DNA from 2 places in the Paenibacillus azoreducens genome. Region 2 is predicted to be linked to the other one. Evidence: riboswitches for the same ligand, from Rfam matches in the RefSeq annotation. Region 2 holds a riboswitch; the other holds the start of a gene.

Region 1 (3,417 bases), 3.3 Mb from region 2:
CCGATACGTTCATTTTGTATACTTGATAAGCAAGGTACAGCATATAAAGGCAGCCGATAATCTGCATAAAAACCAATATTTTCGGCAAAATGGATGCCAGCATACTATTGAGTAAAACGGAAACAGCCAGCAATATGCCAAAGGCCGCGCTTGCACCCAAAATGTACCGAAATATCTCTTTGAACCTGGCATGATGCGCTATGGACAAGATCGCAATATTCGTCGGCCCAGGCGTAAATGTAACAATAAAGCAGTAGATCAAAAAAGATGTAATGTTCATAAAAATACCTCCTGTATTCTTATGAATGTTACTCTTTTCCGTTCTTACCCGTATAGTACAATATTGCAGATTTGCAATGCTACACCGCTAATATTTGAGTTTTAAATCATTGTCGAGTTATCCCGGTTTCCTTCTTTAATCCATTTTGGTACAGCTCATAAAAATGATGCGTTGGCCCATGCCCTTTTCCAATCGATAAGGAATGCTGTATCGCGATCGTCACATACTCCTTTGCTTGTCGCACCGCTTCCTGCAATCCGAACTCCAGCGCGAGATTGGATGCAATTGCGGATGAATAAGTGCAGCCTGTGCCATGTGTATTTTTTGTTTCGATTCGCTGCGCGTCAAACGCATAAAATTCATTCCCGTCGAACAATATATCCAGCGCGCTTCCTGCAGCATGACCGCCTTTGACCAGGACATTTTTACAGCCCATTTCATGAATCGCCATCGCCGATTTTTTCATATCTTCGACATTGCGGATTTCCATGCTGGAGATTTTTTCGGCTTCAGGGATATTAGGAGTTAGCAGGTCGGCTATCGGTATGACCGTCTTGATTAGCGTGTCTATTGCATCCGGGTTCATCAGCGGGCAGCCGTTTTTCGCATACATCACCGGGTCAATAACGATGTTGGCGGGAGCATATTGTTTTAGCTTTTCTGCTACAGCTTCCATGCATTCGGGCTGCGGGAGCATGCCTATTTTCACGGCATCCACTTCTATATCCTCAAAAACGGCATCGATTTGTTTTTCAATAATATCCGGCCTGATGTCCTGAAGGTCAATGACCCTGCTCGTATTTTCCGCTACCACCGACACAATGACGCTCATTCCAAAAACGCCATGAGCCGAAAAGGTTTTTAAGTCGGCTTGAATTCCGGCGCCCCCGCTGCAATCCGAACCGGCAATACTGAGTACTTTTTTCATGACCAAAACTCCTTTTCCGTTTGAAATTAAATAACCCCGCAAAGTGAAGCCTATGCTTCGATACTTATTCCAAATACTTAGCGGAGACCCAAAAAACTTGTAAATTCTATAAAATAAGAAAAACGTCTATCGACGTATTTTCATAGAAGACAGACCGCGCTTAGAGATAGTTTTTCTTGCGATTATAGAATTGTTCAGCTTCGCTGAAAATTTATAAATTCTATAATCTTAAAAAAAGCCCTTGTCCAATTTTGGGCAAGGGTAAAACAACATAGATCCAAGTGTCATTTGCTTCCCTACGCCAGTATTAACTAACAGGTTCAAAGGGTCAGGTTTTAACCTTCTCAACTGCGAACAGTCCCCCCGCAAAACAAATAGTCATATTCAGTTTTAGCTGATTGAAATAAAAAAGAGCGCTTCCCCAGGTTCATTGAAAGCGCTCTAATCAAATACATATAATAGACGTATGTAAATGATTTGCTTCCCTACGCCGGTATTAACCAACAGGTTCAAAGGGTCAGGTTTTACCTTCTCAACTGCGAACAGTCCCCCCGCAAATGACTATATATATTACAACACGCGTATTTTAAAAAGTCAAACTGGAAGATTCAAAATCCAATTCTCCGCATCATCCTTGGTTTCAAAAACTCTAAATTGATTAGATGTATCATTCAAGATTGGGAAAGGCCGATGTTTACTTAAACCCATCTATAATTTCATGAATTTGTTTAATATGTCTTTGTTCATGCAAGTAAAGTGATTTAACCCATTCAATCAATAACATCTCTTTAAAGACTGGATGCATTGAATGTCTTCGACTTAACGCTGATGGATCTTCGAGCGCGTTTAACATGTCAAATAACTTCTGCCTGGAATGATTGAGTTTTGCAATGATTTCTTCATATTCCAAAATATCATCCGTTGGTTTTGCGATGTCAGGAGCTTCTAACTTTTTACTTCGATCAAGCAGAAAATCTAATGGTTTATTTTCTATAAGTGAATCTTCTTTGCTCTTTAATCCTCTTCGTATTGCCGCAACATATAACTCTTCTGTTCTAGACAGATGTTGACATACCTGACTTATACTCCAGCTGGATGAGTCTTTCTTCGTGTTCAATTCGTTTTCACTCAATCCACTAAGTATTCCTAGTAACTCGTTTCTTGTTTCTTTTAATTCGGGAATGATTTCTTGAAGTTCCATGGAAAACGCCCCTTTTTTAAGATTTTAGAATTTATAAATTTTCTTGCTACGCTGAACAATTCTATAATCGCAAGAAAAACATCCGCTAAATGCGGTCTGTCTTCCTAGAAAGTACGTCGATAGACGTTTTTCTTATTTTTTGCGTGTATTTCATATAACCTCCGTACGAGTGGCACCAAATTTAATTTTTTATGTATTCAAGACCTATTAATTTATGTATTCGCAACCTTCGAGAAATATCCTCTAATGGATAAATCTGGGATGGTTATTTTAGCAATGTTTTTTCCATGCTCCAAATCCCTTCATACAGAGAAATAACTAGAAATTCTCGCCAGGGCCTTTCATTCAAAATCAACTTGTTGTATAATCCATAACAAAATAACGTTAGATGGTGATCGAATGACAAATAATTATTCTATATCCATAGAACAATATCCGGCATATGAGTTAATTGTGAGCTTGTATACATTCATTTACAACCGCAAGCTGAAAACAATCGACTTAAAAGACCAATGGGTCAAAGAAACCAAAGGAAATTTACCGCCCCATTTAATCTGCAAGTTGGAAGACGAAAGATGGGAAGTTTTACACCGCATTGTGTTATTAATTTCGCAGTGCAGCGAAAAAGAAACGGTGGATGCCTTTTTAAAATGGTTTGAAGGAGTTTCCGCAGGTGAGCTCTATGAAAGATTAGCCCCTTGGGTGGATACGATTTCGACCGATTTGGGAACGATCCGCGATAAAACAGTGGAGATTCTTCATGAATGGAATGAATATTACTTTAAGAATGTTAAGCCTGCGATCCATGCTTTATTAAAACAAGATGCCAAAGACAAACATGGCAAAGTCGGTTCTTATCAACCCATCGACCTCATTGAAGAGGCCACAAATGGACTCAGAATCGAAAAGTCGGACCAGTTAAACCGGGTTGTACTAATCCCGCAATATCACTGCTCGCCCGTCACGATTTTGGATTTTTTCAATGGCATCGCGACATGTCTATATCCC
Region 2 (3,417 bases):
TTTCAATTCCGGAATAATGTATTGCTCCACCTTCTTCACATCGCATAATCCCTGGCAGTAAACCAGATGCACCTCTGCACCCGACAAAGAGATAACCTGTTGTATGATGTCGGCACTTGAACCAAACATTCTGGCAGCCGCATCCTCATACTGTTTGAATGAATCCCAATGTTTTTGCGTCATGCTGTATTCCCCCTTCGGTGAGCCAGAGCGATCAGCCCGGCGATAATGATGGAAAAACCGAGCACTCCCCATAAAGAATAAGGAAGCACGTAAGAAGACAACAATTTCAAAAAATAATAATCGCTAAAGGGAATGGTTGTGAGGACTACAATGACCGCAAACATACTTCCCAGCATCCAAAATTTCCCCTTCCTGCTCTGAACCTGGAAAACTTCGAGTATCAGGAACATACTCAAGGAAATTCTCAGAAAAGCGCCGCTAAACCATTGATAGACGCTGAAAAAATCCATATGCTCGATGTACCGGCCGATCGTCAACAGCCTCCATTCCTCAAATGCCGGAAACCGGAGCTTTTCCGCCTCATCCGGGCCGAACTCAACAATCGCGCCGATTAACGGGCCTATGGTGAGACCCAGCAAGAGAAGGACCATGATCATAAAGGAAAGATAAGACAAACGCGACTTGATATAGTGCTGAAAAAAGAAGAGGATAAATACTTCGACAAAACCCGCTCCTACATAGACGGCCCCATTCCATACCGGCTGCATTCCATGCTCAAGTATCGGCTTCAGCAAGGTGTAATCCTTGTGAGGCGTGTTGGACAGCATGACAAAGAAACCTAAAACAACGACAACAGGCAATAAAACACCTGCCGTATTGGCTATGGAGTGGATTCCAAAATAGGCATTTAACGCGGAGATCAAGAGAAAAACGAGAACGAGGACCAGTATGGGCGTCTCAGGGGAAAAGGTGAGATGGATCCAATATACGGTATCCCTGGTCGTAAGCAAACATATCGCAAATAGGTAAATGCCCGCAAAGAACGCGAGAATCCAGCTTAGAGCAGGATGGTAAGCTTTCGCCAGATACTGAAACAGATGCTTCTGATTGAGTTTGGTAATTCCGAAATGCAGTACAATAATCCAGACCAGCGAAAGCGCGCATGCCAGCAGGGCCGAAATCCAGGCGTCACGATTGGCGGCGTCCAGCAATATAGGAATAACGATGACATGATTCAGAAGACCCGTACTCAGCATCATGATCATGATCGATTGCAAAAACGAAATATTCGTTCTAATTTTCCTCATCCTCCTGAAATAACCCCACAAAGAGTATCGGAAAGAAGTCCGACGCCTCTCAGAGGCGCTTTTGCGTAGCAAAAGTACTGAGAGTATCGGAAAGAAATCCGACGCCTTCCATTTCCTTAGAATGGCATAAATTACAACATTTATACTTCATCCTGTACGGATAGCTTCGGTCTTTCCCGAAACACTTCATGTTGATGATTTGGAAGCGGGACTTGAACGGGTCAAGAAACTTGGCGCCGAGCTGATCTAACCTGAAATCTCCATCTGCCGAACGGCTACAGATACTTTTTATTTATGGTCCGGAAGCGGGAATGGATTGAATTCTTTCAAAGGTAAGGCTATAATACACTTTGAAAACCCATCAACTTCATAAGAATCACCGGGGTGCTGGAATCGGCCGGCTGAGATTGTATCCCTTCAAGATACTGACCCTTAAACCTGATCTGGGTAATGCCAGCGTAGGAAACAATTTGTCATGGCTACAGCCATGCCCATCTTGCGCCTTAAGCGTCCCGAATGCGGGGCGCTTTTTTGTTGAATGATAGAATTACTGAAGATTTTATCGTTCATTTCTCAGACACGGATCAACGATTCTGCCGCCAAATGAAGGGGAGAAACCTGGTAAGGAGAGAGAAAAGCAATGAAAACAAAGAAAATCGGGCTGCTTCTGCTGACCCTGCTGCTCATTCTGGTAGCAGGCTGCGGCAGCAAGGCCACCGAAAACGGCGCGGGTAAAACCTCTGGTGAAACATCCTCCGCTGTAGGCGAAAATGAACCCGAAAAGCTGAAGGATGTAAAGGTCGTTCTTGATTGGACGCCAAATACGAATCATACGGGGCTATATGTCGCCAAAGAAAAAGGATATTACGCAGAAGAAGGACTGAATGTCGAAATCATGCAGCCTGGTGCCGGCGGGTCGGATGCCATGGTGGCATCGGGCAAGGTTCCGTTCGGCGTCAGCATCCAGGAGAATGTAACCCAGGGGCGGACGCAAGGTGTGCCGCTGGTATCGATTGCGGCGGTTATCCAGCATAACACCTCCGGTTTTGCCGCACCGGTTGACCGTAACATCAAAAAGCCGAAGGATTTTGAAGGCAAAACCTATGGCGGATGGGGATCGCCTGTCGAGCAGGCTGTAATCAGTTCGATCATGGAAAACGACAAGGCGGATGCAAACAAGGTCAAATTCGTCAATATGGGCGAAGCCGATTACTTTACGGCGGTAAAACGCGACATCGATTTCGCTTGGATCTTTTACGCTTGGACCGGGATTGAAGCAGAGCTTCGCAACGAGCCGCTTGATATGATGTATGTCAAAGACTTCTCGGATAAGCTGGATTACTATACGCCGGTCATCGTGACAAATGAGAAGCAGATTCAGGAGGACCCTGAGCTGGTCAAAGCCTTTATGCGCGCCACTTCCAAAGGTTACGAATATGCGATCAAAAATCCGGAGGATGCGGCTAATATTTTGCTCAAAGCCGTACCTGAACTCGACAAAGATCTCGTTATCGCCAGCCAAAAATGGCTTAGCCCGAAATACCAGGACGACGCAGCGCGTTGGGGCGAACAGAAAGAGCAGGTTTGGAAAGGATATTCCGATTGGATGTACGAGCATAAGCTGCTCGATAAACCGCTTGATGTCGATAAGGCTTTTACCAATGACTTTTTGCCGTAAAGCGCTCGCTATCCCAAACGTTTCAGCAGCAATCATACTATAAGAAAAGGAAGTGATCAGGTATGGCACATACCCTGCTTAGCATTCAGGTAATTCCCAAAACTCCAAACAACGAGGATTCCATTCCTTATGTGGACCGTGCGATCGAGGTCATTCAGCAATCCGGCGTAAAATATGAGGTACATCCGCTTGAAACGACAATGGAAGGTGAACTGGAGGAGCTGCTTGACGTTGTGCGCCGCATGCATACGGCGCTGGTCGAAGCCGGCAGCCCAAGCATCATCTCCCAGATCAAAATCGCCCATAATCCCAGCGGCATCAGCATGGAGCGGCTAACGGAGAAATACCGTCCATGAAACGCTGGTGGAGTCATGTTTGGCCGCCCTTCGTGGCGGTCCTCTTCTTTTTGATCGCCTGGCAGCTGTGTACTTCGCTTTTTGATATCGAAAAATGGATCCTTCCTTCCCC

The links. Region 2 has a riboswitch for thiamine pyrophosphate ahead of L6442_RS02455 (ABC transporter substrate-binding protein). Riboswitches for the same ligand answer to the same signal wherever they lie in the genome.
Region 1: it holds a riboswitch for thiamine pyrophosphate, as region 2 does, so the genes downstream of both, thiD (bifunctional hydroxymethylpyrimidine kinase/phosphomethylpyrimidine kinase) here and L6442_RS02455 (ABC transporter substrate-binding protein) in region 2, are expected to answer to the same signal.

The regions. Positions count from the first base shown of each region.
Region 1 is NZ_AP025343.1:3,865,684-3,869,100, forward strand. It holds gene L6442_RS16990 (LysE family translocator) at 1-280, opposite strand, end outside; gene thiD (bifunctional hydroxymethylpyrimidine kinase/phosphomethylpyrimidine kinase) at 387-1,208, opposite strand; TPP riboswitch at 1,484-1,583, opposite strand; TPP riboswitch at 1,673-1,771, opposite strand; gene L6442_RS17000 (DinB family protein) at 1,903-2,409, opposite strand; gene L6442_RS17005 (ArsR/SmtB family transcription factor) at 2,809-3,417, shown strand, end outside.
Region 2 is NZ_AP025343.1:579,653-583,069, reverse strand. It holds gene L6442_RS02465 (spore germination protein) at 1-183, opposite strand, end outside; gene L6442_RS02460 (GerAB/ArcD/ProY family transporter) at 180-1,271, opposite strand; TPP riboswitch at 1,642-1,753, shown strand; gene L6442_RS02455 (ABC transporter substrate-binding protein) at 1,912-2,949, shown strand; gene L6442_RS02450 (thiamine-binding protein) at 3,012-3,305, shown strand; gene L6442_RS02445 (ABC transporter permease) at 3,302-3,417, shown strand, end outside.